DNA from 3 places in the Methylobacterium sp. Ger2507 genome. Region 3 is predicted to be linked to each of the others. Evidence: predicted binding sites of a transcription regulator. Region 3 holds the regulator's gene; each other region holds the start of a gene.

Region 1 (10,341 bases), 1.2 Mb from region 3:
AGGCCCGGCTCACCGGCGCCGACGGCAAGCGCATCCAGCGCCTCGACGTCGGCACCGGCGACGAGGCGGCGGCGTTCAAGCGTGACCTCGAACTGGCGACCTTCCAGGTTGCCAGCGTCGAGGCCAAGCCCGCCAAGCGCCACCCCGCACCTCCCTTCACGACGTCGACCCTGCAGCAGGAGGCCTCGCGCAAGCTCGGAATGGCGCCGGCCCAGACCATGCGGGCGGCCCAGAAGCTCTACGAGGGCGTCGAGATCGACGGCGAGACGGTCGGCCTGATCACCTATATGCGGACCGACGGCGTCGACATGGCGCCCGAAGCCATCGCCGACGTGCGCCGGGTGATCGGCAAGGAATACGGCGAGCGCTACCTGCCGGGTGCGCCGCGGAAATACAGCGTCAAGGCCAAGAACGCCCAGGAGGCGCACGAGGCCGTGCGCCCCACCGACATGAGCCGCCTGCCGAAGACGGTGGCCCGCACCGTCGATGCCGAGCAGGCCCGGCTCTACGAGCTGATCTGGACCCGCACGGTGGCGAGCCAGATGGAATCGGCCGAGCTGGAGCGCACCACGGTCGACATCGTCGCCCAGGTCGGCCCGCGCAAGCTGGAGCTGCGCGCCACCGGCCAGGTGGTGAAGTTCGACGGCTTCCTCACCCTCTACCAGGAGGGCAAGGACGACGAGGAGGACGAGGACGGCCGGCGCCTGCCGCCGATGAGCGCGGGCGATCCGCTCAAGCGCGAGCGCATCGCCTCGACCCAGCACTTCACCGAGCCGCCGCCGCGCTACTCCGAGGCCAGCCTCGTCAAGCGCATGGAAGAGCTCGGCATCGGCCGGCCCTCGACCTACGCGGCCGTGCTGCAGACCCTGCGCGACCGCGAATACGTGCGGATCGAGAAGAAGCGCCTGGTGGCGGAGGACAAGGGCCGCCTCGTCACCGGCTTCCTTGAGAGCTTCTTCAAGCGCTACGTGGAGTACGACTTCACCGCCGAGCTCGAAACCCAGCTCGACCGGGTCTCCAACGCCGAGATCGACTGGCGCGAGGTGCTGCGCGATTTCTGGCGTGATTTTTCCGCCGCGATCCTGGGCACCAAGGAACTGCGCGTCACCGAGGTGCTCGATGCCCTCAACGACCTGCTCGGCGCCCATATCTTTCCCGAGAAGGCCGACGGCTCGAACCCACGGACCTGCCCGACCTGCGGCTCGGGCCAGCTCTCTCTCAAGCTCGGCAAGTTCGGCGCCTTCGTGGGCTGCTCGAACTACCCGGAGTGCAAGTACACCCGTCAGCTCGCCGCCTCCGGCGTCGAGGGCGACGGCGAGGGCTCCTCGGAGAACGGCGGCCAGCCGGGCACCCGCGTGCTCGGCAACGATCCCGCGTCCGGCCTGCCCGTGACGGTGCGGGACGGCCGCTTCGGTCCCTTCGTCCAGCTCGGCGAGGCCTCGACGGAGAAGGAGGCCCCGAAGCCCAAGCGCTCCTCGATCCCGAAGGGCACCAGCCCGTCCTCGGTCGACCTGGACATGGCCCTGAAGCTGCTGTCGCTTCCCCGTGAGGTGGCGAGGCACCCGGAGACCGGCGAACCGATCCTGGCCAATCTCGGCCGCTTCGGACCTTACGTGCAGCACGGCAAGATGTACGCCAATCTCGGGCGCGACGACGACGTGCTGGAGATCGGCGCCAACCGGGCCATCGACCTCATCGTGGCCAAGGAGCAGGGCGGCGGCCGGCGCGGTCCGGCCTCCGATCCCGGTCGCGCGCTCGGCGAGCACCCGGAGACCGGCAAGCCGATCGTGGTCAAGTCGGGCAAGTACGGCCCCTACGTCACCGACGGCAGCACCAACGCGACGCTGCCCAAGACCCTAGCGGCCGAGGAGATCGGGCTCGCCCAGGCGCTGGAGCTGATCGCCGCGCGGGAAGCCGCCGGCGGGGGCAAGAAGAAGGCTCCGGCGCGCAAGGCTGCGGGTGCGAAGGCGCCGGCCAAGAAGGCGCCGGCAAAGAAGGCTGCGGCCAAGAAGGCGCCGGCCAAGAAAGCGGCCGCCGAGAAGGCGCCGGCGAAGAAGGCGGCGGACGGCGATGAACCGGCCGCGAAGTCGACGGCGAAGGCGGTTGCGGCCAAAAAGCCAGCGAAAAGCGCCGCCGACACGCCCACGGCGGCGGCCCGCAAGAAGGCGTGAGCGCCCGCTCTGGCATCGGCTGCGTCCCACCCCGCGACCGCTGAGGTTTCCTGACAAACCTCTCGGTCGCGGGCCGGGGCGCTCTCCCGAACGGCAACGGTCCGCTTCGGTTCCTGGCTGATTCCGGGCCGTACCCGTCGGGGGCTGGCGGTCGTGGAGGTCGATGGCGGCGCCGATCCGCACGCAGAGCCGTCCTGGCGTGCCGCCCGCGCGCCCTGCCGCTTCCGGGGCGATCCACGCGCGTCATCGCTCTGCCGGGTGAGTTTGATGGTCGGCGACGGTCGCCGGGCGCCTTCACGGACCGCCCCCGTCGCAGGGACACGTTCGGTGGAGGACGGAAGACCCGGAACGGTTGCGTTCCGGACGGGGTGAGGCCAGGCTGCCCGAGCTTGGGCCAAAGCCCTTCGTCCAGCCATCCTGTCCTCCGATCGACGGCGGAATGCCCCATGCACGTTTGGGTGATGTTCCGGTTGGTGGGTCTTGGGGGACTCGCCGCGCTTTGGGTTGCAGGCGCGCCGCTTCGGGCCGCGGACTATGCCGGCGTCGATCTACGGATACCGATTGCGGCGCAGGAGGGCGGCAGCCTCGAGGCCGTCATGGTGCTCCCGCTCGGCGGCGGCCGGCATCCTCTCGTCATCCTCAGCCACGGATCACCCCGTGAGGCGCGCGACCGCCCCGGCATGAGGGCGCGCGGGATGATGCCGCAACTGGTGGCGTTCGCCCGGCGCGGCTTCGTCGCCGTGAGTGTCCTGCGTCGGGGTTACGGCACCTCGGTCGGACCCTGGGCAGAAGGCTCCGGGCCCTGCGAGAAGGCCGATTACGCCCGATCGGCTCGGGCGGGCGCGGCCGATATCCGGACGGCGATCGCGTTCATGACCCGCCGCGATGATGTCGATATCACCAGGATCGTCGCGGTGGGGCAATCGGCCGGAGGCTTCGCCACCGTGGCGCTCACGGCCGATCCACCCTCCGGTCTCGTGGCAGCGATCAGCTTCGCCGGCGGCCGCGGCTCGCGCGCACCCGACTCGGTCTGTGACGAGGACGCGCTGGTTCGCGCCTTCGGGACCTTCGGATGACGGTCGCACGTACCGATGCTGTGGATCTATACCGAGAACGACCGCTATTTCGGGCCGGCTCTGGCGCGGCGGTTCCGTGCGGCCTTTCAGGACTCTGGCGGGCAGGTCAGCTTCGTCGCCGCTCCGGCCTTCGGGTCAGATGGTCACGCCCTGTTCTCGGCTCCGAACGGTCGGGACATCTGGATGCCCATCGTCGAGGCGTTCCTGGTCCGGCAGGGTCTTCATCTCCCGGCGGTCCGTCCTTCGACACCCTCGTCGCTGAAGCCTCCGCAATCCCTCGGCGCTGCCGGGCAGGCCGCTTTCCAGACTTATCTCGACAGCCCCGGCAGCAAGGCCTTTGCCGTGTCCGCCACGGGCGGATATGGCTGGCGCACCGGACGCGTTTCGGCCCTTGAGGCGCGCGACGGCGCCCTCGCGAATTGTGCGCGTGCCACCGGCACGATCTGCCGGCTCCATGCCGTCGACGACGCCTACGTGGTCGATCCATGAACCCGGACGCCCGTCACGATCCGGGCCGTCACACCTGTGCCATGCGATCGGGTTAACGGGCGAGGTTGCCGCCAGCCTCTACGGACCGTCCCATGACCGAACCGACGCGAACCCGCTCGCAGGCCGCCGAGGCCGCCGAGGATCGCGGCTCCAACGCCAGCGCCAACCCGACCTTCGGCGACGTGGTGGCGGCGCGCTTCGACCGGCGCGACCTCCTGCGCGGGCTGCTCGGCGTCGGCGCCATCGCGGCGGTGGTGACGCCGCGTGCACTGGCCGCCGGTGCGGCCCAGGCGGCCAGCGCGCGCTTTCCGTTCGAAGAAATCGAGGCCGGGTCGGACGCGCACCATCACGTCGCCGCCGGGCACGATGCCGACATCCTGATCCGCTGGGGTGACCCGGTGCTGCCCGGTGCGCCGACCTTCGACCCGCACCAGCAATCGGCGGCGGCCCAGGCCCAGCAGTTCGGCTACAACAACGACTTCGTCGGCTACTTTCCGATGCCGGGGGCGGCCGACCCGGCGGCGCACGGCCTCCTCGTGGTCAACCACGAATACACCAACGAGGAACTGATGTTCCCCGGCCTGGGGCGCCAGGACACTCGGGCGGCCGCGTTCAAGGGCATGACCCGGAACCTCGTCGACATCGAGATGGCGGCCCATGGCGGCTCGGTCATCGAGATCCGCCGCACCGATGGCCGGTGGGCGGTGGTGCCGGATTCGCCCTATGCCCGCCGCATCACGGCGCAGACTCCGATGATGCTGACCGGCCCCGCCGCCGGCACGGAGCGGATGAAGACGGCGGCCGACCCCGGCGGGCGGGCGGTTCTCGGCATGATCAACAACTGCGCCGGCGGCACGACGCCCTGGGGCACCTGGCTGACCTGCGAGGAGAACATCAACTACTACTTCTCCGGCACGCTGCCGGAGGCCTCGCCCGAGGCCCCCAACCACAAGCGTTTCAACCTGCCGGCCGGCGCCTATGCGTGGGGCCGATTCCACGAGCGCTTCGACGTCTCGCGCGCGCCCAACGAGCCCAACCGCTTCGGTTGGGTGGTGGAGATCGACCCGTTCGATCCCCAATCGACCCCAAAGAAGCGTACGGCGCTCGGCCGCTTCAAGCACGAGGGCGCCGCCGGCATCGTCGCCCGGGACGGCCGCTACGTCATCTATCAGGGCGACGACGAGCGCTTCGACTACGTCTACAAGTTCGTCACCGCCGGGCGGGCCGACAGCGGCGACCGCGATCTCCTCGATGCGGGCACGCTCCACGTTGCCCGCTTCGAGGCCGACGGGCGCGGCACCTGGATGCCGCTGGTGCTCGGCGAAGGGCCGCTGACGCCCGAGAACGGCTTTGCATCCCAAGCCGACGTGGTGATCGGCGCCCGGCTCGCCGCCGACCGGCTCGGGGCCACCAAGATGGACCGGCCCGAGGATGTCGAGGCCAGCGCCAAGACCGGCAAGGTCTACGTGATGCTGACCAACAACGGGAAGCGCAAGGCCGACCAGACGGACGCCGCCAATCCCCGCGCCGACAACCGCTTCGGCCACATCGTCGAACTCACCCCCGACGACGGCGACCACGCCGCCACGGGCTTCACCTGGGAAATCCTGGTCCGCTGCGGCGACCCCGGTATCGCTGCGGTGGGCGCCACCTTCTCGTCGGCCACCACGACCAACGGCTGGTTCGGCATGCCGGACAATTGCGCCGTCGACGGGCTCGGCCGGCTCTGGGTCGCCACCGACGGCAATGCCCCCTCGCGCACCGGCCGCAACGACGGCATCTGGGCGATGGAGACCGAAGGGGCGGGCCGCGGCACGGGCAAGCACTTCTTCCGCGTGCCCGACGGCGCCGAGATGTGCGGCCCCTATTTCACCCGCGACGACACCACCTTCTTCGTGGCCGTGCAGCATCCCGGCGAGGCCGACGAGGAGGACCCGAAGGCGGTGCCCGCCACCTTCGAGGCGCCCGCCACCCGCTGGCCCGACTTCGACCCGGCGATGCCGCCGCGCCCCGCCGTGGTGGCGATCACGAAGCGGGGCGGTGGCCGCGTCGGGACCTGAAAGATCGGGCTGTCCCGCCCGTAAGGCGGCTCCGCCACGGTCAGGCCTTCTTAACCACCCCCATACCATGTCATGGGGTGGTACGTTTCGTGCGGCGGAGGCTCCGAGCCCCAGCCCCTGCGAGACGGGAACCCCTTTCTGTTTCCGGTTTGTTCCGGTATGGTGAGAGGATGAAGGCGAATGCTGCACGGTCTCCCTCTGCGATCCGGTCCGCGAAGCCCGCGGCCTCACCATCCCCGGCGCGAGGCGCTCCGGTGAGCGACCCCGCACGCGATCTCTTCGCCGGCGGCAAGCCTCCTGTGCCGAAGCCTCCCGCGCCGAAGCCCCCTGCCTCAAAGCCCGCCGAGCGACGCAAGCTCGACGCCGTGGCGCCGCTTCCGCCCGTCTCGGCGGAAGCCGGCTACGACGCCTCCGACATCGAGGTGCTGGAGGGGCTGGAGCCGGTGCGCCGCCGCCCCGGCATGTATATCGGCGGCACCGACGAGCGCGCCCTGCACCACCTCTTCGCCGAGGTGATCGACAATTCGATGGACGAGGCGGTGGCGGGCCATGCCAGCTTCATCGAGGTGGAACTGGAGGAGAGCGGCCACCTCGTGGTCACCGATAACGGCCGCGGCATCCCGGTCGATCCGCATCCGAAATACCCCACCAAGTCCGCCCTGGAGGTCATCATGACCATCCTGCACGCGGGCGGTAAGTTCGACTCGAAGGTCTACGAGACGTCCGGAGGTCTGCACGGCGTCGGCATCTCGGTGGTCAACGCCCTCTCGGACGAACTCGAGGTCGAGGTCGCCCGCAGCCAGACCCTCTATCGCCAGACCTTTTCGCGCGGACATGTGCAGGGGCCGCTGGAAACCGTCGGCCGGGTGCAGAATCGGCGCGGGACGCGGGTCCGCTTCCATCCCGACGCCGAGATCTTCGGCGCCCTCAAGTTCGACCCGCGCCGCCTCTTCAAGATGGCGCGCTCCAAGGCCTACCTGTTCGGCGGAGTCGAGATCCGCTGGCGCTGCGCCCCTGCCCTGCTGGAGGGCCTGGACGACGTGCCGGCCGAGACCGTGCACCGTTTCCCCGGGGGCTTGCGCGACTATCTCGCCCGCGATCTGGAGGGCAAGGAACTCGTCACCGACGCGATCTTCTCGGGCAAGATCACCAAGCCGGGCGGGCACGGCTCCCTCGAATGGGCCGTCGCCTGGATGGTCACCGACGACGGTGTCTCGGCCTCCTACTGCAACACCATTCCGACCGCCGAGGGCGGCACCCACGAGAGCGGCCTGCGCGTCGCCCTGCTGCGGGCCCTGCGCGAGCATGCCGAGCGCGTCGGCCAGGCCAAGCGCATGACTGCGGTGACAACCGACGACGTGATGGCGACCTGCGCCTCGATGCTCTCGGTGTTCATCCGCGAACCCGAGTTCCAGGGCCAGACCAAGGACAAGCTCGCCACCGTCGAGGCCTCGCGCATCGTCGAGACCGCGATCCGCGACGCCTTCGACCATTGGCTCGCCGCCTCCCCGGCCCAGGCCAACAAGCTTCTCGACTGGGTGATCGACCGGGCGGAGGAGCGCCTGCGCCGGCGGCAGGAGAAGGAGGTTGCGCGCAAGTCCGCCACCCGCAAGCTGCGGCTGCCGGGCAAGCTCGCCGACTGCTCCAAGGCCGGCATGGCCGGCTCGGAGATCTTCATCGTCGAGGGTGACTCGGCCGGCGGTTCGGCCAAGCAGGCGCGCGACCGCGCCACCCAGGCGATCCTGCCCCTACGCGGCAAGATCCTGAACGTGGCCTCGGCCAGCCGCGACAAACTCGGCGCCAACCAGCTGATTTCCGACCTGACCCAGGCGCTCGGCTGCGGCACCGGCACCGGCTACCGCTCGGAAGACCTTCGCTACGAGAAGGTGATCATCATGACGGACGCCGACGTCGACGGCGCCCACATCGCCTCGCTGCTGATCACGTTCTTCTACCGGCAGATGCCCAAGCTCATCGATCGCGGACACCTCTACCTGGCGATCCCGCCGCTCTACCGGATCAGCCAGGGCGCCAAGACCGCCTATGCCCGCGACGACGATCACAAGGTCCAGCTGATCAAGACGGTGTTCAAGAACGGCAAGGTCGAGATCGGCCGCTTCAAGGGCCTCGGCGAGATGATGCCGGCGCAGCTGAAGGAGACCACCATGGACCCGAAGAAGCGTACGCTGCTGCGGGTCGAGGTCCTGGACGAGGCGCGCGATTCCACCGGCGATGCGGTCGAGCGCCTGATGGGCAACAAGCCCGAGGCCCGCTTCACCTTCATTTCCGAACGTGCCGCCTTCGCCGACGGGGCGGAACTCGACATCTGAGGATGGATTGTGCCCGCCCGTCCGGACCTCCGGAGGGGCGCGGCCGGTGATCGGTCGGCGCCTTCGTTCGCTGGGGTTCAGACGGAAGAAGAGGCTAGACGCAAGAAAGCCCGGCCGCGAGGCCGGGCTTTCTTGTTGGAGGAAGTCTCGCGCGACCCGAATGGGTCGCGCGAGATGCCGCCGGATCGGGTCCTAGTACGAGCCGAACTTGTAGTTCAGGCCGGCGCGGACGACGGCGAACTCGGTGCCGCTGTTGCGGTTGGAGAAGCCGGGCTGGCGGTAGAGGACGTTGTTGGTGTCGTAGGCGTAGACGCCGGCGTTGCGGTTGTTGTTGTCGAGGTTCACGTACAGGCCTTCGACCTTGAGCGTGACGGCCGACGAACGGAAGAAGTTCAGGAACGAGTCGGTGGGGAGCGCGTACTCGATGCCACCACCAGCGGCCCAGCCGGTGCGGAAGTCGTCGTTGCCGCGGAAGCCGCCGAACGAACGCTCGTTGCTGCCGGCGCCGTAGGCGAAGCCGCCGGTGCCGTACACGAGGGTGCGGTCGAAGGCGTAGCCGAGGCGGCCGCGGACGGTGCCGAAGTAGTCGAGGCTGGCGGTGCCGCGCGGATCGACGAAGGTGACGCCGGGGACGGCGGTGAAGCCGGGGGTCAGGATCGAGTTGTTGCGGCTGCGGCCGAAGTCGACGTACTGGGCGTCAGCTTCGATACCGACGACCACGCCCGAACCCGGGGTGAACTGGTAGTTGTAGCCGATCTGACCGCCGCCCGTGAAACCCTCGTTGGAGTTGTTCGAGTAGGCGACCTGCGACGGGCCACCGGCGCCGACGAGGCCGTTCGGGCCACGCACGAGGTTCGGGAACACGTTGTTGTAGACGTTGGTGTCGCGGCTGGAGGCGTCGAAGCCGTAACCGGCGTTGAAACCAGCGTAGAAGCCGGTCCAGGTGAACACCGGCACCGGCACGAACACCGGGGGAGCCGCGCGGCGCGGAAGATCCGCGGCCGAAGCGACGGCAGTCAGGCCGGCGAGCACAGTGGAGGCGAGAAGCAGTCTTTTCATTGTTTTACCTGGTCCTGATTGGCGAGAGCCGGCGCGCTTGTAGTCCCTGGCCGATGCGAGGTCTGTCGCTTTCCTGCAACAAGGTCATCTCTTAGGAGCGCAGATGTCAAAGAAGGGTAAAGGTTAGTAGGCCGTCATTTTTGCCTTCTCGCGATCGTGCCATCACGCACATCCAGCTCAACACAGGAACTCGCCCCTGTGCATCAATTGCTGGATTCAAGGGGCCGAGAAAGACTTTCTTCAGATCTGAATTATCGGCACGATCCTGCCTCGTAAGGGGGATTTTTGCGTTTTAATGCCTGTTTGGGGGCTTGAAGAGACCCATATTGCTGCGGTTTGTCGCCGGCAACGAGCTTCGGTCATCCCGGAATTCGCTGCCGCGTATTCCGGATGAATTCTCGCGGGGAAAGAACTCGCCAGGGGAAAGGTGGTCGCGGGCGGACCTTTCCTCTCGGTCGGACGACCGTCCGGATCGGGTCTCAACCGCGCGGTCGCTCGGTTCGCAGGGGCCGCGGCTGACGCGTTTGTGATGGCTGCGGCGCAAGCCAACGCGGGACCGAGAGGCGGCAGCTGAGACGTGGCAGCCGAGACGCGGCAGCCGAGACGTGGCAGCCGAGATGAGGCGGCGGAGTTCAGATGCGCCCGAGCAGCGCCGATAGGGCGGGGGCGAGGCCGAGGGTCGCGAGCGGCGTCGGGACCTCCCCTGTGCCACCGTGGGTCTCGGGAGCCGTGCCTGCGATCAGAACGGCGCGGGTCCCGGCCTCCACCGAGCACAGCACGGGCACCGGCACGTCCGGCTGGATGCGGGCGGCCAGCCCGGCCAGGGCCGCGCCGCCCAGGATGACCGCTTCCGCCCCATCCTGCGTGGCGCAGGCGGTGCAGGCCGCCGCGAGCGCACCGAGGGCCGCCTCCGGGTCTGCCGCGATCTCACCCCCGGTGGGAGCAACGGTGCGCACGCCGGTCAGGTGGTCGCGGAGGCCGATGCCGGTGACGAACTCCGTCAGCATCGGCCCCCACAGGACCCCGCCGGTGACAATGGCGAAGCGTCGGCTTCCGGCGCTGGCGGCCAGGCAGGCCGCCTCCGCCATGCCGATCACCGGCACGGGCGAGACCTCGCGCAGGGCGGCAAGACCCGGATCGCCGAAGCAGGCGAGAT
Region 2 (10,341 bases), 300 kb from region 3:
CGTTGAGGATGGCGCCATCCTCGAGGAGGCCGTCATGGCCGTGGCTGGTATAGGGATCGAGGGCGACGTCGGTCATCAGGCCGAGTTCCGGCACCGCCGCCTTCACCGCCCGCACCGCCCGGCAGACGAGGTTGTCGCGATTGAGCGATTCCGAGCCGGTGGGATCGCGCAGGCCGGGCTCGGTGTAGGGAAAGAACGAGATCGCGGGAATGCCGAGGCGGGCCGCCCGCTCGGCGTCGCGCACCACCTCGTCGACGCTGAGGCGCTCGACCCCCGGCATCGAGGCGATGGGCTCGCGCCGGCCGGTCCCCTCGATGACGAAGAGCGGCCAGATCAGATCGTCCACCGTCAGCGTATGCTCGCGCACGAGGCGGCGCGACCACTCGGCCTTGCGGTTGCGGCGCGGGCGCTGGGTGATGCCGAGGCCCGGCGCGCGGGCGGATTCCTGTGCCGTCTCGACCGCCAGGGGACGCGGGGTCGCTGGTGCGTGGGTCATCGTGCTCGAACTCGATGGGGCCGGGCCACGGCCCGGGCGGAGGGCCACGGGCCTATCACATCCCCAAAAGCCTTCGAAACCCGCATTGCCGACGCAGGGATGCGGGGGCAAGCCCATGGAGGACCGCATCGTGCACAAGCGTGGCCCGAACCCCGCCGAGCCTGCCAAAGGGGCGCAGCGCCCGGCCCTAATCCTGCAGGTCCAGCTTGCGGCTCCAGTCGCGATATTGCTTGCGCCAGGTTTCGGGGGGAGTCTCGGCCATTCGCTGCAACAACGCGACGCGGGATCGGGACCACTGCCGAACCCGAAAAATCCCGCGAACCCGAAAAATCCCGAGCACGAAGGACGCAAGCATCCCGCCGATCCCCCCGGAGACGAATTTCGCGACATCCCAGCGCAAAACAAATTCGTTCGCCTCGGGACCATGGGTCACCATCATCCCGCAAGCGACGACAAGGCAGATGACCAGGAGACGGATGGAATCGTTTGCGATCAGGGTGCAGAGCGTGAGCGAACTGTATTTCATCGCAAGACTCGCGCGAGAGGACCGGCAACGTCAGGCGTGAGCATATCGCTCATGGGTGAGAGATTTCCGACCGGAACCGGTCCCATCCACCGTCCCGCCGCAGGGGTCGGCGGTTCGCATGTCCTGCCGCCTTCGTCACGTCGCCCGCGCCCAGGAGCAGCAATTGACGTCGCGCGCCAAAACCTCGTCTAAACAGGCCCTCCCGTGAGGGGGACGATGGCGACCGAGGCACCGGACAGTCCGGGGCAGGCGGCCCGGCCCGGACCGACCCGGGCGAGGCGAAACGGCCCTGAGCCAACCCGCAACGGAGCGTTCGAGCGATGAGACGACCGATGAGACGAGGCTTCGCGTGCGCGGCTTGACCAAGATTCCCGGCCCCCGCGAAATCCGCGGCCGCAACGTCGAGGGCGGCGGCGACCGGATCGAGCGGTCCTCGCAATTTCCCCGCACCGGCTGGGACGTGGTGCTGATCTGGTTCATGCGCGCCGTCGCCCTGTGCTGGCTGACGAAGGCCGTGGTCACCTGGGCCAGCATCCTCGACGTCATTCCGGGTTTCAGGCCCTTCGAATCGGAGTCGATCGGGCGCCAGAGCGTGATCGTCTATTTCGCGGTGCTCGACCCGATGGCGGCGGTCGGCCTCTGGCTCACCAGCGCCTGGGGCGGCGTGGTCTGGCTGCTGGCCGCCACCAGTGGGTTGACGCTCGCAGTCCTGACTCCGCAACTGCTGCCGGTCGCGACACCATACTTGGCAATACAAGCGGGAATTATTGCGGTGTATTTTATCTTTTCCTTCCTGGCGGCGCGAGAAATCCGGTAAACGACCGGTTACGGGATTGGTTTCATCTTGTATTTACCCAGAGAGGTAAATCGCAAATTCATCCTATCGCTTAAACCGTCTTTCACCTGCGGCGCTCTAGGTTGGCTTCATGAGCGGTGGCAAAGAACACCGGCCCTGAAGCATCGATACCTGATGAGGCCCATGATGAAGTCCCAGGCTGCGAAGGTTAGCAAGACCAACACCGCTCCCGAGACCGCCCCGGCACACGGCTCGTATCTGGAGGCCCTGCACCTCGTCGAGCGCCTGCATCGCCGCCTCCTCGACGTGATCAAGGACGAGTTCGAGCGCCGCGAGCGCGAGGACGTCAACAGCGTCCAGGCCCTGCTCCTCTACAACATCGGCGACAAGGAGCTGACCGCGAGCGAGCTGCGCACCAAGGGCTACTATCTCGGCTCGAACGTCTCCTACAACGTCAAGAAGCTGGTCGAGGCCGGCTACCTGCACCATGCCCGCTCGAAGACCGACCGCCGCTCGGTCCGCATCAGCCTCACCGACAAGGGCCGCCAGGTCCACGACATCATCCAGACCCTGTACGACAAGCACGCCCGCACCATCCAGCCGATCGGCGGCATCTCGGACGACGATTTCGGCCGCCTCAACACCGCGCTCACCCGCCTGGAGCGCTTCTGGACCGACCAGATCCGCTACCGCCTCTAGGCCACGCCTCCGGCCGGCACTCTCCAGTCTTTCCTTCCTGTTGTCGGGATGACCGGTTTCCACGGATCCCCGACAAACTTCAGGCGCCGGCCTGTTCGTGGGTCTCCTCGCCGGCGGGCTTGCCGTCGTCGCGGGCGCGGTGGAGCATGAAGATCGCCAGCACCATGGTGAGGATCAGTCCGGCGAGGACGCCGAGCTCGATCATCGAGGCCTGGAACAAGGCCTGCTTCTCGGGTGACCAGTCCTTGGCGTGGGTGATCTCCGACGATTGCAGGGTGATCACCAGCACCCGCCGGATCGACGCGATCAGCCCGACGATCAGGAACGGCTCGCAGGTCAGCTTGCCCGAGCGCATCGACACCCGCACCGTGTGCAGGATCTCGATGAGCATCAGCAGGAACAGCAGACGGTCCACCACCTCCAGGATCTGATCGGCACCGCCGAGGCTGCGCAGCGCGCTCCAGGTCAGCTGGGCGGCATCGATCAGGGCGACGAGGGCGGTGAGGGCGAGGAGCGCGCCGAGCGCCGCGTAGATCGCGTGCTCGGTGTGGAGGAAGATGAAGCTCGCCGCGCGCGTCAGCCGGCCCTGATCGTCCCGCTCGTCGGACATGGCGCGCTCTCCCCCGCGTGATTGTCCCGATCAGACAGGATCGGCGTCCGGGCGTCCAGGGTGCTCCCCGGTGAGAATCGGCCCGCCACGGGCCATGAATCCGGTCGCTCCGGTCACGAAGGCGTGGGGCAGGCCGGGGGCCGGCCGGCGCCCACGTCGCGCGTCCCGGTCACAGCATATCCTCCACCCGGATCGGCAGGGCGCGGATGCGCCGGCCAGTGGCATGGAACACCGCGTTGGCGATGGCCGCGTTGACGCCGATGATGCCGAGTTCGCCGAGCCCCTTGAGTCCGAGGGGATTCACGGTGTCGTCGGGGTCGGGCACGAACAGCGCCTCGATCTCGGGCGCATCGGCGGCGGTGGCGACGAGGTACTCGGCGAGGTCGGCGTTGCGGTAATGGCCCCGGTCGAGGATGGTCTCCTCCAGCAGCGCCGAGCCGAGCCCCCAGATCATGCCGCCGGTGAGCTGGCTCCGGGCAGTGAGGGGGTTGAGCACGCGCCCGGCCGCGAAGGCGCCGAGGAGGCGCGCCACCCGGATCTCGCCTGTCTCGGCATGAACCTGCACCCGCGCGAACTGTGCCCCGAAGGCCCAGGATACGGCTTGGCTGCCCGCACCGGTGCCCAGCGCCATCCGACCCGATTCGATCGCCTCCAGGGCTTCGGGACCGGAGCCCTCGGGGGTGAAGGCCGCAACGGTCTCGATCCCGCCCGGGTCGAGGCCGGCGACGAGCATGTCCAACGGGCAGGCGCGCCCGTCCGGCGCCGCGAGGCGGCCGGACTCGAGGCGAAGGCTGGCGGGATCGGCTCCGGCCAGCGGCCCGGCCACGGCGGCTTCGGCGAGGCGGACCCGCAGCGATTCGCAGCCCTGCGCCAGGGTGTGGAGCAGGCTCGTGGTGGTGGACGAGCCGCCCGACAGGCCGGCGGCCGGCAGGTCGGTGTCGCCGAGGCGGACCGTCACGGCCTCGGGCAGGAGGCCGAGCCATTCGGCGGCGCCGAGCGCCAGGAGAGTGGTGATGCCGTTGCCGATCTCATGGTGGGCGCTGGCCACGGTGGCGCGTCCGTCGGGTCCGAGGCCGATCCGCATCGTCGCGGGGGCGATCTTCACCGGGCGCACCGAGGCGGCGCAGCCGAGGCCGATGCGCCAGGGGCCGTCCCGCATCCGTCCGGGTTCCGGGTCGCGCTCGGCCCAGCCGAAGGCTTCGGCGCCGGCTTCGAAGCAGGCCATCAGGGGGCGTGAGGAGAACGGCTTGCCGGAGATCGGATCGGTCAGCGTGTCGTTGCGCCGGCGCAGCGCGATGGGATCGAGCTTGAGCGCATGCGCCATCTCGTCGACGGCGCTCTCCAGGGCGAACAGGTAGGGCACCTCCGGGGGCGCCCGCATCGGCCCCGGCGTGTTGCGGTCGACCCGGGCGGCGCGCTCGTCGGTGCGGACATTGGGGCAGGCATAGAGGCTCGCGGTGACGTCGGTGCCCTCCATGGCGAAGGGGTCGAAGCGCGAGGCGATCACCTCGGCCTCGTGCACCAGGGCGGTGAAGCGCCCGTCACGGGTGGCGCCGAGGCGGATGTCGTGCCGGGTCTCGGGCCGGTAATTGGCGATGGTGAAGCAATCGCGCCGGCTGGGCACCAGGGAGACCGGCCGGCCCAGGGCGCGGGCCGCGAGAGCGACCGGCGCGGTGTATTGGGCCAGGGCGAACTTCGCGCCGAAATGCCCGCCGATCAGTCCCGCCACCACGCGGATGTCGGCGGGGTCGAGGCCGAGCTGGGCGGCGAGCCCGTGCCGGACCGCGCCGATGTAGCGCGAGGGTTCGTAGACGGTGAGGCGCGGGCCGTCCCAGGCGCAGGTGGTGGTGAACAGCTCGATCGGGTTGTGGTGCTGGATCGGCGTCTCGTAGCGCGCGGCGACCGTGACCTCGGCCGCAACCAGGGCCGAGTCGGCGTCGCCGCGGCGCGGGTCGTGGTGCTTCGGCTTGAGATCCGCGAGCCGCACCGTCTCGGAGCCCGGTGCATCGAAGCCGTCGGCGAAATCGTCGCGTCGATAATGCACGACCGCGCGGTCGGCCGCCTCGCGGGCGGCCTCGACGGTGTCCGCCACCACCAGGGCGACGATCTGGCCCGCATACGCGACGGCATCCGAGTCCAGCGGCCGATGCCCGCTATTGGCATGGCCGCCCGCCATCAGGTGCTTCACCGAGCGGATCGCGCCGGCGAAATCCCGGTGGGTGAAGATGCGCAGGCAGCCCGGGACCGCCTCGGCGGCGGCCAGATCGAAGCCGGTGATCCGCCCGCGCGGGATGGTGCTGGTGACCAGGGCCGCGTGGGCGAGGCGCGGCAGCCGCGTGTCGGAGGCGTAGAGCGCGACCCCGGTGACCTTGGCGGCGCCCTCGACGCGCGGATGGGGCCGGCCGAGCGGGGAGGGACGGTCGCGCGCGTCGGTCGGTCTCCCCATCGGGTTCTCGCTTCCCATCGGGTTCTCGCTTCCCATCGGGTTTTCCTCGCCTGCCGCGAGGAGAACCGGCGGGGGCACCGCCGCGGTCCAGGGCGCGACCCCGAGTCGCTCAGACATCGATCGCTCAGACCGAAGTCGCCCGGACCGAAGTCGCTCCGGCAGATGTCGCCCGGACAGAAATCGCCCGAGGCGCGTGTCCCGCCGGCCTAGCCCTTCCAGTTCTTCAAGGCCCCGAAGGGGCTGAGCGCGGGATCGGCAGCCGGCGGATTGAGCACCGGTTCGACCTGCGCGATGGCGTCCGCCAGGGAGAAGGCCGAGCCGCTGGTCAGCTTGCCGCCGGCCGCATCCTTGTGGCCGCCGCCGCGGAAGCGCCGGGCGCCGTCGAGGGCGGTCTCGTTGTTCGAGCGGAACGACATGGTGCCCGCCCGCTGCACGTTGAGGACGCGCTTGGCCCGGCCGCTCTCCATGATGAGGTCGGAGACGCGCTGGAAGGTGCCGGAATCGAGCCCGAAGGACATCAGCGTGCCGTCCGACAGGGGGTGGAACAGGTCCGAACGGGCCAGCACCCGGGCGATTCGCATGCGGGTGGTGAGGCTGCGGTCGTCGTCGGGCGCATCGGCCAGATAGGCGTCGAGGATGGCCTTGCGCAGGGCGGGCACCTGCCCCTCGATGACGGCCGGGGTGGCGCCGTCGCCGAGGAGGCGCGCCACCCCGAGGAGGAGGTCGCCAACGAAGCGGTCGTGCCAGGGATGGCCGATCGGCACCAGGTTCGAGACGTTGTCCCAGAACACCTCGTCGAGGCTGAGGCCGATGCGGAACTCGGGACGGTCCTTGCGCCAGAGATCGACGGCATCGACCGCCGTCACCAGCGCGCCGAGGATCGGGTCCTCGCCGGTCTCGCGGGCCGCGTAGAGCGCCCGGTGCTCGTAGGCCATGCGGGTGGCGCAGCGGGTCTCGTCGATCAGCACGACGACGTCGGGGTCTTCGAGATCGAAGCGCAGCAGACCCGGCACCTCGGCATCGGCCTGCGGCGCGAGATCCTGCGCCCGCATCTGGTCGACCGACGAGGCGTGGTGATCGAGCACGATCAGCTTGTGGCGGGCCTCCGGCTCGCGGCGACGGTTGAGGGCGGCGAAGTTGCGGATGAAGGTGACGGCCACCGCCTCGAGGCCGAGGTCGGTCATCAGGATCATCTCCGGCACCGCCACCTTGCCGAGGCGCTTCAGCTCGGTCTCGACCACGGGGCCGACATCGGAATAGCGCGGCACGTGGACGATGCGGGCGACGTCGACGAACTGGCCCACGACGGTCGAGGCACCGTAGCCGTCGAGGTCGTGGTGGGTGATCTGGGTGATGTTCAAGAACCTGTCCTCGGGCGAATCGCGAAGCCGGCGCTTCGGCTGTCCTGGTCGCCCTTATGCGGCAGCCCTCGGCCGGCGGCGAGCCCCCGCAGGCGCTGCGTCGGTTACGCCGTGGATCGGAACGCCACCGGGCTTGATTCCCGCGCCGAGACCGGGATTCTGCGAACAGACCACGAACACGGGCGAAACGATCGGGAGGGGCGTCCGCGATGGACCCGGGCGAGGCGGGCGCGATCCGCAAGATCATCCACATCGACATGGACGCGTTCTACGCCTCCGTGGAACAGCGTGACGATCCCGCCCTGCGAGGACGCCCGGTGGCGGTGGGGGGATCGCGCGAGCGCGGCGTGGTGGCGGCGGCGAGCTACGAGGCGCGGGCCTTCGGGGTACGCTCGGCCATGCCCTCGGTGACGGCGCGCCGGCTCTGTCCCGACCTCGTCTTCGTCAAGCCGCGCTTCGAGGTCTACCACGGTATCTCGGAGCAGATCCGGGCGGTCTTTGCCGAGCATACCGACCTGATCGAGCCGGTCGCCCTCGACGAGGCCTATCTCGACGTGACGCGAAACCGGCAGGGGCTGCCCACCGCCACCGCGGTGGCTCGCGCGATCCGGGCCTCGATCCGCGCCCAGACCGGGCTCGTGGCCTCGGCGGGCGTCTCCTACAACAAGTTCCTGGCCAAGGTGGCGTCCGACTTCCGCAAGCCCGACGCCCTCTTCGTCATCACCCCCGCGATGGGGCCCGGCTTCGTCGAGGACCTGGCCATCGGGCGCTTCCACGGGATCGGCCCCGTCACCGAGGCGCGCATGAAAGCGCTCGGCATCCTGACCGGGCGCGACCTCCGCGCCCTGAGCCTCGACGCCCTGACGACGCGGTTCGGCGCCGCTGCCCCCTATTACTACGGCGTCTCGCGCGGGATCGACGAACGGCCCGTGCGGGTGAACCGGGTGCGCAAATCGATCGGGGCGGAGAACACCTTTTCGGAGGATTCGGCGGATTACGACGTGCTCGCGGGCCGCCTCGTCCCCCTGCTCGACAAGGTCTGGGGGGCGGCCGCCGCCAAGGAGGTCCGCGCCCGTACCGTGACCCTGAAGGTGAAGTTCGCGGATTTCGAGCAGATCACCCGCGCCCGCTCGCTGGCGGGCTTCGTCGCCGACCGCGCCTCGTTGGAAGAGATCGTGCGGGTGCTCCTGCGCGACCTGTTCCCGCTCCGGCGCAGCGTGCGCCTGCTCGGCGTCTCGCTCTCGGCCCTGGAGCACGGACCGGCTCTGGAGCCGCGACAGCTCGGGCTCGGCCTCTGAGGCGTGCGTCGGCAGGCCGGCTTCACGGGCAGGCCGCCGCCACGGCGATGCGCCGGCCGCGCCGCAGGACGACGATCAGCGCGAGGCCGAGCGCCGCCATCGCGGCTCCCGCGACCGAGACCGCCGGATAGCCCCAGCCGAGATCGATCACGCCGCCGCCGAGGGCCGCACCGATCGCGTTGCCGAGATTGAAGGCGCCGATGTTCAGCGCCGAGGCGAGGTTGGGGGCGCGATCCGCCTCGGCCATCACCCGCATCTGCAGGGGCGGCACCAGGGCGAAGCTCGCGATGCCCCACAGGAAGATCAGCGGTGCCGCGCTCAGCCGCGAGGTCATGCCGGGCGCGAACAGCAGGAGCAGGACAATCAGCGCCAGCAGCGACGCCATGATGGTGCCGTCCACCGAGCGGTCGGCCAGACGGCCGCCGGCCCAGTTCCCGACCGTCAGTCCGACGCCGTAGATCACCAGCATGGCGCTGACGAAGGCGGCACCCGCCCCCGCCTCCATGCGCAGGATCGGGACGATGTAGGTGAAGACCGTGAACATCGCGCTCGACCCCAGCACCGTGAGGGCCAGGGCGGCGAGGACCGGGCCGCGGGCGACGACGCGCAGTTCCGAACCCATGTCGGGCGCGTCCGCGACGGGCAGCGGCGGCAGGGCCAACCGCAGCGACACCATCGCGATCACGCCGATGCCGGCGATGCCCCAGAAGGCCGCGCGCCAGCCCAGTGCCTCGCCGACCCAGGCGGCGAGCGGCACGCCCCCGATGGTCGCGATGGTCAGGCCTGAGAACATCGCCGCGACGGCGGCCGCGCGACGCTCAGGCGGCACGAGGCCGGCCGCCACCACCGAGCCGATGCCGAAGAAGGCTCCATGATTGAACGAGGTGACGATCCGGGCGCCGAGCAGCATCGTGTAGCTGTCGGCGAGCGCCGAGAGCAGGTTGCCCAGGGTGAAGATCCCCATGAGGCCGACCAGAAGGGCGCGTCGCGGCATCCGGGCGAAGCCCAGGGTCATCAGCGGTGCCCCGATCAGGACGCCGAGCGCATAGGCGCTGACCAGCAGCCCCGCCGTCGGGATCGAGACCCCGAGATCGCTCGCGATCAGCGGCAGCATACCCATCGGGGTGAACTCGGTGACGCCGATGCCGAAGGCACCGATGGCCAGGGCCAGCAGGGATGGATGGAGGGTCATGGCATGACGTCCCGGCACGGGGTTTTTGAGCAGTTGTTCCGGACATGCACATGATACCATCCGGGACAGGGCGGTAGTCCCGTTTCCGGATCGACATCTGTGCGTCAGGAGCACGAATGCAGCGCGACAAAATCGATCGCACGGGGGAGATGGCGACGTTCCTCGCGGTGGCGCGAGACGGCAGCCTGTCCGCCGCCGCCCGCACGCTGGGACTGACCGCCTCGGCCGTCAGCCGCATCGTGGCGCGCCTCGAAACCCGCCTCGGCGTCCGGCTGATCGTGCGGACCACCCGTACCCTGCGCCTCACCGCCGAGGGCGAGAGCTATGCCCGGGCGGCGCGGCGCATCCTCGCCGACATCCAGGAGAGCGAGAGCGCCATCGCCGATCAGGCCTCGCCCCGCGGCCGGGTTCGGATCAGCACCGCCTCGGCCCATGGCCGGCTGGTGATCGTGCCGCTACTGGCGGAGTTCGTGAGGCGCTATCCCGGGATCTCCGTCGACATCGATCTCAGCGACCAGATCGCCGACATCCTCGGCGGACGGGCCGACGTGGCGATCCGCTTCGGAACCCTGCCCGACAGCCCGCTCACGGCGCGACGGCTGGGCGAGACGGGCCGCACGATCGTGGCCTCGCCCGCCTATCTGGCGCGTGCCGGGGTGCCGGTCGTTCCGGCCGATCTCGCACGGCACAATTGCCTGGATTTCAATTTCCGCCGCGCCGAGCCCGGCTGGCCGTTCCGCGAGGCGGGGCGCGATTACCTGTTGGCGGTCGGCGGCAACATGACCGCGAATAACGGCGAGACGCTGGTGCAACTCACCCTCGACGGGATCGGGATCACCCGCGTCGGCCATTTCCATATCGTCGACGACCTTGCGAGCGGTCGCCTGGTGCCGTTGCTGGAGCCCTACAATCCGCAG
Region 3 (10,341 bases):
CGGTGCCGTTGTGATGCGCCGCGCAGCCGGTGCGTCGCGCCGGCTCACGCCAACAGGCGCGATCCCGCAACCAGCCAGGAAAGATCAAGGCGACCCACCCATCGGATGTCGGCGCGTTGGAAGAATGATCGGGGCGTTCAGCAGCCCGGTGGGACGGGCGAGATTGGTGGAGCCTAACGGGATCGAACCGATGACCTCTTCCATGCCATGGAAGCGCTCTCCCAGCTGAGCTAAGGCCCCACTCTCAACACACCGGCGTCTGGAACACACGGGGTGGTCTTCGTCGTCGCCGGCCACGTTGGCCGCCGTCGATGGCGGTGATGTACTGGGGCTTGTCCGCCGCCTCAACCCCCTTTGTGCCCCGCCGGCAAACTTTTTTCGCGGCGGGGCTTCGGCGGTCGTCGGACGAGACTCAGCTTTCCTCGTCGTTCTCGATGTCGCTGTCGATCAGGTCCGCGACGTCGTCGTCGCCGGTGTCCTCTTCCTCCAGGAAGGTGTCGTCGGCATCGTCGTTGCTGTCGCCATCCACGTCCTCGGTCGTGGTATCGGCATCGTCCTCGGCCGCTTCGACCTCATCCAGGGAGACGATCTCCGGACCACCCTTCTCGGCGTCCGTATCCTCGTCGTCGTCGGCCGGGACGGCGGCGGCGCGGGCCGCCAGGGCGGGAGCGGCGCGACCGGAGGCCGCCGCCACTTGATAGATCGTCCCGCATTTCGGGCAGGTCGGCGGATCGTTGTCGAGGTCATAGAACTTGGCGCCGCAGCTCATGCATTGACGCTTCAAGCCGAGTTCCGGTCTGGCCACGGGTGAACCTCTAATACGTGCAATCTTTTGGGAGAGCGGCCCCGTTAGTCGCGTGGGACGCTCCTGTCAAATCCGCTCGATCACCGCAGCATGCCGGAGCGCGGCCGTGAACTTTCCCCGAGCGTTTTCGGATCCCCGGATCGCCACGCCGAAGGCCTCGGATGACGTCGGCACCCCCGCGTGTTAACCGGCGTCACAAAGGACGTGCAGGCCTGCGAAGGCCGGCGCGCCGCTGCCCAGCTGAAAAGTCGTTGCCCGTGTCCCATGATTCCGAGCCCCAGCCGCTGACCGCCCATGCGGGCCTGCCCCTGAAGGGCAGCCTGCGACCGCCCGGCGACAAGTCGATCTCGCACCGGGCGATGATCCTGGGCCTGCTCAGCATCGGCGAGACCAACGTTCGAGGCCTGCTCGAGGGCGACGACGTCCTGAGGACCGCCGCCGCCGCCAAAGCCCTGGGCGCCGACGTCGAGCGCGTCGGCGACGGGCTCTGGCGCGTGCGCGGGGTCGGCCTCGGGGGCATGTCCGATCCCGAGGAGGCCCTGGATTTCGGGAATGCCGGCACCGGCTCCCGGTTGATGATGGGTGTCGTCGGCGGCCAGCCGGTGACGGCGACGTTCGACGGCGATGCCTCCCTGCGCAAGCGGCCGATGCGCCGCATCCTGGACCCGCTCGTCCGCATGGGCGCCGAGGTGGTGAGCGAGGAGGCGGGCGGCCGCGTGCCCCTGACCCTGCGGGGCCCTCGCGAGGCGATCCCGATCACCTACGAGACCCCCGTGGCTTCGGCGCAGATCAAGTCGGCGGTTCTGCTCGCCGGGCTGAACGCGCCGGGCATCACCACGGTGATCGAGGCGGCGGCCACCCGCGATCATACCGAGCGCATGCTGCGCCTGTTCGGAGCCGAGGTCACCGTCACGCCGCACGGTCCCGAGGGCCATGGCCGTGCGATCGCCCTCACGGGCCAGCCGACCCTGCGCGGCACCAAGGTGATCGTGCCGGCCGACCCGTCCTCGGCGGCCTTCCCGCTGGTGGCGGCCCTGATCGTGCCCGGCTCCGAGGTGACGCTGGAGGGCGTGATGATGAACCCGCTGCGAATCGGGCTGATCACCACCCTGCTGGAGATGGGCGCCGATATCGAGCGCCTGCGCGAGCGGGAGGAGGGGGGCGAGACCGTGGCGGACCTGCGGGTGCGGGCGAGCCGCCTGCGGGGCGTCGATGTCCCCCCCGAGCGGGCGCCGGCGATGATCGACGAATATCCGGTGCTGGCGGTGGCGGCCGCCTTTGCCGAGGGCACGACCCGGATGCAGGGGCTCCATGAACTCCGCGTCAAGGAATCCGACCGCCTCGCCGCGGTGGCGGACGGCCTCAGCGCCAACGGCGTCGCCTATCTCGTCGAGGGCGACGATCTGATCGTCCATGGCACCGGTGAGCCGGCGCGCGGCGGCGGCACGGTGGCGACCCATCTCGACCACCGCATCGCCATGGCGTTCCTGGTGATGGGGCTCGCCACCCGCGAGCCCGTGACCGTGGATGACGGCGCGATGATCGCCACGAGTTTCCCGAGCTTCCTGCCGACGATGCAGGACCTCGGCGGCCGGATCGAAGGTTGAGCGCGATGTCGATGGTGATCGCGATCGACGGCCCGGCCGCTTCGGGCAAGGGCACCCTCGCCAAGCGCCTGGCCGAGCATTACGGCCTGCCGCATCTCGATACCGGCCTGCTGTACCGGGCGGTCGCCCTGACGGTGATCGATGCGGGCCGCAACCTGGACGACCATCAGGCCGCGGCGCGCGCCGCCTCCAGCCTGATCGCCGACCGCCTCGCGGACCCGCGCCTGCGCGAGCGTGCCATGGGCGAGGCAGCCTCCCGTATCTCGGCCGTTCCGGCCGTGCGCGCGGCGCTTCTCGCCTGGCAGCAGCGCTTCGCCGGCAACGCCAGCGGAGCGGTGCTCGACGGTCGCGACATCGGCACCGTGGTCTGCCCGAACGCGCAGGTGAAGCTGTTCATCACGGCCGCGCCCGAGGAGCGGGCCCGGCGCCGTCACCTGGAGTTGCTGCGACGGGGCGAGTCGGCCAGTCTCGGCGCCATCCTGGACGATATCGTGGCCCGGGACGCACGGGACGCGCAGCGGTCCACGGCGCCCCTCAAGGCTGCCGCCGACGCCGTCGTGCTCGACACCACGGACCTCGACGCCGACGAGGCTTTCGCGGCGGCGCGGGCCGTGGTCGACCGCGCCCGTCCGCACTGAACCTGCGCGACGGACGCCAAATCCCTCGCCGGACTGCCGTCCGGCGAGGCGGACCGGCTCAGCCGCGCTGGTCGATCGGGGTGTATTCGCGCTTGTCCGGGCCGATATAGAGCTGGCGCGGACGGCCGATCTTCTGCGAGGGGTCCTCGATCATCTCGGCCCACTGGGCGATCCAGCCGGTGGTGCGGGCGAGGGCGAACAGCACCGTGAACATCGAGGTCGGGAAGCCCATCGCCTTGAGGGTGATGCCTGAATAGAAATCGATGTTCGGATAGAGCTTCTTCTCGATGAAGTAATCGTCCTTGAGGGCGATCTGTTCGAGCTGCACCGCGACTTCGAGCAGCGGATCGTCCTTGATGCCGAGCTGGCCCAGCACCTCGTGGGTGGTCTTCTGCATGATCCGGGCGCGCGGATCGTAGTTCTTGTACACCCGGTGGCCGAAGCCCATCAGGCGGAACGGATCGTTCTTGTCCTTCGCCTTGGCGACGTACTTGGCCACGTTCTCCGGATGGCCGATCTCCTCGAGCATCTTGAGGGCCGCCTCGTTGGCACCGCCATGGGCGGGCCCCCACAGGCAGGCGATGCCGGCGGCGATGCAGGCGAAGGGGTTGGCTCCCGACGAGCCGGCCAGACGCACGGTCGAGGTCGAGGCGTTCTGCTCGTGATCGGCGTGCAGGATGAAGATCCGGTCCAGCGCGCGGGCGAAGATCGGATTGACCTTGAACTCCTCGCACGGCACCGCGAAGCACATCCGCAGGAAGTTCGAGGTGTAGTCGAGGTCGTTCTTCGGATAGACGAACGGCTGACCGATCGAGTATTTGTACGCCATCGCCGCCAGGGTGGGCATCTTGGCGATCATCCGCATCGACGCGACCATGCGCTGCTGGTCGTCCGAGATGTCGGTCGAGTCGTGGTAGAATGCCGACAGGGCGCCGACGCAGGCGACCATGATCGCCATCGGGTGCGCGTCGCGGCGGAAGCCCTGGAAGAAGCGGTTCATCTGATCATGCACCATGGTGTGGCGCGTGATCCGGTAGTCGAAATCGGCCTTCTGGGACGGGGTCGGCAATTCGCCGAACAGCATCAGGTAGCAGGTCTCGAGGAAGTCGCCATTCTCGGCGATCTGCTCGATCGGATAGCCGCGATAGAGGAGAACACCCGCATCGCCGTCGATGTAGGTGATCTTCGACTCGCAGGAGGCGGTCGAGGTGAATCCGGGGTCGAAGGTGAACTTGCCCGTCTTGGCGTAGAGCTTGCCGATGTCGATGACATCGGGGCCGATCGTGCCGGTCTTGATGGGAAGCTCGACGTGGTCGTCGCCCACGGTGATCGTGCTGGAGGCGCTCATGGAGACCTGGACCCTTTCGTGACAGCGGGGCGGCGCCGGCCCGCGTGGCGATGCAGTCAGCCACCCGGATCCGGGGCGCAACTGCAGCCTATGCTGCACTTGCTCACACGAGCATGGGGGTAGCGGATCGGCGAACCGTCATCAACCGACGGTCCGCCTCTCACCGGCATCGAAGCGAAATCCAGGCCGATTTGTCATGCCTCCGCGCCCGGGGAACGCCTGGTCCGGTCACCGTTTCGGGATCGCCCTCAGCCCGTCTGGTCGCGGAGACGGCCGAGGCATTCCTCCCGCCCGAGCACCGCCATGACGTCGAAGACCGGCGGCGACGTGGCGCGGCCGGTCAGCGCCGCGCGGAGCGGCTGGGCGATCTGGCCGAGCTTCAGGCTCTCGGTCTCGGCGAAAAGCCGGACGGCGCCCTCGGTCGCCGCCGCACTCCAGTCCGGCAGTGCTTCCAGGGCCGGGACGAGGGCGGCGAGCCGCGCCTTGGCCTCGTCGCCGAGGAGCCCCTTGGCCTTCTCGTCGGGGACCAGGGGCCGGGCCGCGGTGAGGTAATAGGCGCTGTCGAGGAGTTCCACGAGGGTCTTGGCCCGCTCCTTCAGGCCCGGCATCGCGACCAGGAGTTTCTCGCGCAGGGCAGGTGCCAGCGGCACCGCGATGCCGCGGGCCGGCCCGAGCGCCGGAAGCACGTCCTCGATCGACCGGACGAGATCCGCATCCGCCGCGCCGCGGATGTAGAGACCGTTCAGGTTCTCCAGCTTGGCGAAGTCGAAGCGCGCCGGGGAGCGGCCGATCGCCTTCAGGTCGAAGGCCGCGATCATCTCATCGGTGGAGAAGACCTCCTGGTCGCCGTGGCTCCAGCCGAGGCGCACGAGGTAGTTGCGCAGCGCGCTCGGCAGGTAGCCGAGGTCGCGATAGGCATCGACCCCCAGCGCCCCGTGGCGCTTCGAGAGCTTGGCGCCGTCCGCCCCGTGAATCAGCGGAATATGCGCCATGGCGGGCGCCGCCCAGCCGAGGGCGTCGGAGATCTGGCGCTGGCGCGCCGCGTTGGTGAGATGGTCGTCGCCCCGAATCACCTGAGTCACGCCCATGTCGTGGTCGTCCACCACCACGGCGAGCATGTAGGTCGGGTTGCCGTCCGAGCGCAGCAGGACCAGATCGTCGAGGTCCTTGTTCTGCCAGACGACGCGGCCCTGCACGCCATCCTCGACCACGGTCTCGCCCTCGGTCGGCGCGCGCAGGCGGATCACCGGCTTGACCCCGGCGGGCGCGTCGGACGGATCGCGGTCGCGCCAGCGGCCGTCGTAGCGCAATGGCCGGCCTTCGGCGCGCGCCGCCTCGCGCATCGCCGTCAACTCCTCGGGCGTGGCGTAGCAGCGGTAGGCGTTGCCGGTGGCCAGCAGGCTCTCGGCCGCCTCCCGGTGTCGGGCGGCCCGGGCATACTGATAGATGACGTCGCCGTCCCAATCGAGGCCGAGCCAGCGCATGCCGTCGAGGATCGCGTCGATGGCACCCTGAGTCGAGCGTTCGCGGTCGGTGTCCTCGATGCGCAGCAGCATGCGACCGCCGAATCGGCGCGCATAAAGCCAGTTGAACAGGGCCGTACGGGCCCCGCCGATATGCAGGTAGCCCGTGGGCGAGGGGGCAAAGCGCGTGACGACGGCTGACGACATCAATCTGGACTTGAACTGCCTAGTGGAACAGGCGGGAAGCGGATCGACCGGCCTGGAGCGGCGCGTGTAGCATGCGCGACGCCCAGCGTTAAGAAATCGTCCCCTGGAAATCATGTCTTCCGAAATGGACTGAGGTCGCCGGCCCGACGGTGCGACCGGAAAGCGTGAACGATGGCGCAGGTGCGCGCGGTTGCAGCGGTGGGGCGATGGACGCGCCGCTTCGCCGTGCGCCGGGCGGTCTGGCGGCTCGTTGCGAACTGGGTCCGGGCCGGTTGGACCCGGGAGATCGAGCAGCGTCGCCTGTTCGCCTGGCTGGCGGTCGCCTTCGGGGCCGGCATCCTGGTCTTCTTCCTCGGAACGCAGGGCGCGCCGTCCCTCGCAGCCCCCCTCGTGGCGGCAGCGCTCCTCGGTGCCCTCACGCCCCGGCTGGTGGCGCGTCCGGTCGGGCTCGCGCTGGTTCTCGCCGGCATCGCCGCCGTCCTGGGCTTTGCCGCCGCGACGTTCCGCGTCCAGCAGGTCGCCGGCCCGATCCTCGCCCGGACGACGATCGCTCCGCTGGTCGGCACCATCGAGGGGCTGGACGAGCGGGAGGAGGGCGCGCGCCTGATCGTGCGGGTGGAAAGCTTCGGAACCCTTGCCGACGGGGTGCGACCGAGGCGCGTGCGGGTCTCCTACCGCAAGGCCATCCCGCTGAAGCCGGGCGACCGGATCGCCGCGACCGCTCGCCTGCTTCCGCCCCCGGATGCGGCCCGCCCGGGCGGCTACGACTTCGCTCGCGACGCCTTCTTCCGACAGATCGGCGCGGTCGGCTCCCTCGTCGGCACGATCGAGCGGCGGCCGCCGGTCCTCCCGACGCCGTGGACTGACCGCCTCGCGGCCGCTGTCGACGACGCGCGCAACGCCCTCACGCGACGGATCACCGACGCCAATGGCGGGCAGGCGGGGGCGGTGGCGGCCGCGCTGGTCACCGGCAAACGCGGCCTGATCAACAGCGACACCAACGACGTGCTGCGCGCGGCCGGGATTTATCACGTGGTGTCGATCTCCGGACTCCACATGGTGCTGGCCGCCGGCGTGGTGTTCTGGCTGGTGCGGGCCGGGCTGGCGATCGTGCCGTTCACCGCCCTGCACTGGCCCATCAAGAAGATCGCCGCCGGCATCGCCATGGTGGGGGTCACCGCCTATTGCGTGTTCTCCGGGTGGGACATCGCGGCCGAACGCTCGCTGATCATGACCCTGGTGATGCTCGGCGCGATTCTGGTCGATCGGCCGGCCCTCAGCATGCGCAACCTCGCGCTCGCCGCGCTGATCGCCCTGGCGCGGGATCCGGACGGGCTCCTCGGCCCCAGCTTCCAGATGTCCTTCGGCGCCGTTGCCGGGCTCATCGCCTGCGCACCGCTGATCGCCGGACAGGGCGGCCGCCGCGAGGGCGCCGGTCCCGTCACCCGCGCCGTCGCGTTCCTGATCGCCGCGATCGTCGGAACGCTGGCCACGACCCTCGTGGCGCAGATCGCCACCGCGCCCTTTGCGACCTATCATTTCCAGACGGTGCAGCCCTTCGGCCTCGTCGGCAATGCGCTCACCCTCCCGCTGGTCTCCCTGGCGGTGATGCCCGCGGCGGTGCTCGGCATCCTCGCCTATCCGTTCGCCCTGGATCAGCCGGTGTGGTGGGCGATGGGTCTGGCGGTGCGCGGAATGCTGTCGATCTCGACCTGGATCGCGGGCTTCGGACACGCCGTCGTGGTGGTGCCGGCCTTCGGGGCGGGGGCGTTGGGGCTGCTGGCGGCCGGCCTCCTCCTGCTCACCCTTCCGGCCTCGTCCCTGCGTTGGCTCGGGTTGATCCCGGCGGCGATCGGCATCGCCTTCGCGGCGTCGCCCGATCGCTTCGACATCTACGTCGATCGGGAAGGCACCGGGGCGGCGATCCGGGATCGCAGCGGCCACCTCGCCACTCTGGGGCGTCCGCCGGCCTTCGTGCTCGAACAATGGCTGAAAGCGGATGGCGATGCCCGGAAGGCCGGCGCCGTCCCGGCCTTTCCGGACGCCCGGTGCGATGGCCTCGGCTGTACCCTGACCCTGCCGGATGGGCGCAGGGTCGCCCTCGTCACCGACAAGCGCGCCTTCCCGGAGGATTGCGCCCGGGCCGATATCCTGATCAGCCGCCAATCGGCCCCGCCGGGCTGCGCCGCGGCGTTCGTCCTCGACCGGACCTTCCTGGCGGCACACGGCGCGGCGGCCTTGCGCCTCACGCGCGAGGGCGCCCGCGTCGTTACGACCCGGCGCCCGGGAGAAGCCGTTCCCTGGCGACCCGTGGCACCTGCCAACACGGACGCACCGGCGCGTGCCGCACCGGACATCGTGCCGGCAGCGCCGATCGGGCGAGCAAAGGACGCACCAGGTTCGCCCGGCGAAGGGCCGGGCGAAGGAATTGGCGAAGGGACCGGCGAAGAGCCTCAGTAACGACGCACGAGACTGACGAGGCGCCCCTGGATCTGCACCCGATCAGGGCCGAGCACGCGGGTCTCGTAGGCCGGATTGGCGGCCTCGAGAGCGATGGACGATCCCCGTCGGCGCAGGCGCTTGAGGGTCGCTTCCTCGTCATCGATCAGGGCCACGATGATGTCCCCGGTGTTCGCCGTGTCCTGCTTGCGGATCACCACGAGATCGCCGTCGAGAATGCCGGCCTCGATCATCGAATCGCCGCGCACCTCCAGGGCATAGTGCTCGCCACCCGCGAGGAAGTCCGGCGACATCGTCACCGAATGGCTCTGCTCCTGGATGGCCGAGATCGGCGTACCGGCCGCGATCCGCCCCATCACCGGGATCGTCACAGCCCGGCCGCTCTCGTCGGTCGCCTGGGTGGTCGGCAGGCGTGAGATGGAGGCGCCGGCCGGCACACCCTTCCCCTTGCCGCCCTCGACCACGCTCGGGGTGAAGCGACGGACTTCCGCCGCAGGCGCGGTCCGCGCCGAGGCGGATTGACCGCCGAGGCTCTCGGGCATCCGGATCACCTCGATGGCGCGGGCCCGGTTCGGCAGACGCCGCAGAAAGCCCCGCTCCTCCAAGGCCGTGATCAGGCGGTGGATGCCCGATTTCGACTTCAGATCGAGGGCGTCCTTCATTTCGTCGAAGGACGGGGGAACGCCGCTCTCGCGCATCCGAAGCTGGATGAACTGGAGCAAATCCAGTTGCTTACGCGTCAACATGCGGAACACTCTTCGTTGGAGACATTGGCTGCGGCGGACGACCACAGAAACAAACCACGAACACGTTAAACGTTCCGCAAGTGTTCTGCAAGAGTTCCTTAAAGAAGGCGGAATTCGTGCGCGGTGGCGCGCGTCCGATCCCAATTCAGGGCCGGTCGGGTTGGTCCGGTCACCGGTCACCGGTCACCAGAGCATCCGGACGCAACTCTGGCAATATCCGGATCGGGCGGAAAGGCCGCCAGAGCGCTGACCTTGCCCCGCGATCGACGGCGCTCAGGTTTCGTGCGCGTCGGGCAGGCATGAACCGGGAAGGCGCGCGTTTCTCGACTCTGTCGCACCCGGATCGGCCGTTCGCCGCATTCCGCAAAGGCACGGCGCGATGCGATGCGATGGACGGCTCGCGCTACAAAGCATCATAGACTGCAAGCCTTGCCTCTCATCTCTCCTTAACCAAGAGAAAACCCCGTCGTTGTGTCCTTTACTGCCTATAGATAGATATTCCCCTTATAGAAAAACGCCAGAACAACGACAAGGCCAAGCAAACATGTCGAAAATCATTGCGTATTGGGACAGTGAAAGTTCCCGCAATGCCGCTGGCGGCCAAGCAGACCTCATCCTGGCGACGGCGCAAGGCGCGGCGGATGGCTGGGCGAAACACATCCAGGGCGACGCCGTGATCGAGATCGCCATCGCGATGGGCAATTTCGCCGGCGGAAATGTCCTGGCCAATGCCGGTCCCAGCTATGCCTGGGACGGCCAGGGATGGACCTTCGCCCCGATCCTGGAAGCGCGCGAGGGTTGGGATGGCAATGGAGGCGAGGCGGACGGCAAGGTCACCCTGGGCCAGGACAAGCTGGGCGATCTCTTCTTCGATCCGCAGGGACAAGCCGGTGTCCCGTCCAACAAGATCGACGCGTTCGGGCTGTTCCAGCACGAGATCGCCCATGCCATCGGGTTCATTGATTTCCAGCCGGCCTGGTATGAAAACGGATCGATGGTGTATTACGACGAGAATACAACCACGGTCCTGGGTGGCCCTGCCAAGCTCGACGATGCGCGGGCGCATG

The links. The regulator LexA, encoded in region 3, represses DNA repair genes until DNA is damaged. The targets are predictions, from matches to a motif close to TGTTCNNNNTGTGTTCNG.
Region 1: the regulator LexA is predicted to act here: its motif matches at 5,936-5,953, upstream of parE (DNA topoisomerase IV subunit B).
Region 2: the regulator LexA is predicted to act here: its motif matches at 7,096-7,113, upstream of dinB (DNA polymerase IV).

Annotation. Positions count from the first base shown of each region.
Region 1 is NZ_JBUYVC010000001.1:3,778,985-3,789,325, forward strand. Features, by position in the region: gene topA (type I DNA topoisomerase) at 1-2,171, shown strand, start outside; gene ACV7NL_RS17400 (alpha/beta hydrolase family protein) at 2,618-3,247, shown strand; gene ACV7NL_RS17405 (hypothetical protein) at 3,263-3,736, shown strand; gene ACV7NL_RS17410 (PhoX family protein) at 3,829-5,796, shown strand; gene parE (DNA topoisomerase IV subunit B) at 6,051-8,126, shown strand; gene ACV7NL_RS17420 (outer membrane protein) at 8,319-9,185, opposite strand; gene ACV7NL_RS17425 (aspartate/glutamate racemase family protein) at 9,818-10,341, opposite strand, start outside.
Region 2 is NZ_JBUYVC010000001.1:2,869,055-2,879,395, forward strand. Features, by position in the region: gene hemB (porphobilinogen synthase) at 1-496, opposite strand, end outside; gene ACV7NL_RS13285 (hypothetical protein) at 684-1,022, opposite strand; gene ACV7NL_RS13290 (DUF6163 family protein) at 1,372-1,839, shown strand; gene ldtR (transcriptional regulator LdtR) at 2,005-2,517, shown strand; gene ACV7NL_RS13300 (phosphate-starvation-inducible PsiE family protein) at 2,597-3,127, opposite strand; gene ACV7NL_RS13305 (xanthine dehydrogenase family protein molybdopterin-binding subunit) at 3,297-5,690, opposite strand; gene ACV7NL_RS13310 (dimethylmenaquinone methyltransferase) at 5,780-6,934, opposite strand; gene dinB (DNA polymerase IV) at 7,144-8,232, shown strand; gene ACV7NL_RS13320 (MFS transporter) at 8,255-9,424, opposite strand; gene ACV7NL_RS13325 (LysR family transcriptional regulator) at 9,541-10,341, shown strand, end outside.
Region 3 is NZ_JBUYVC010000001.1:2,573,444-2,583,784, forward strand. Features, by position in the region: tRNA gene ACV7NL_RS11930 (tRNA-Ala) at 165-240, opposite strand; gene ACV7NL_RS11935 (TIGR02300 family protein) at 413-805, opposite strand; gene aroA (3-phosphoshikimate 1-carboxyvinyltransferase) at 1,063-2,412, shown strand; gene cmk ((d)CMP kinase) at 2,418-3,050, shown strand; gene gltA (citrate synthase) at 3,109-4,398, opposite strand; gene gltX (glutamate--tRNA ligase) at 4,647-6,068, opposite strand; gene ACV7NL_RS11960 (ComEC/Rec2 family competence protein) at 6,240-8,528, shown strand; gene lexA (transcriptional repressor LexA) at 8,522-9,274, opposite strand; gene ACV7NL_RS11970 (calcium-binding protein) at 9,819-10,341, shown strand, end outside.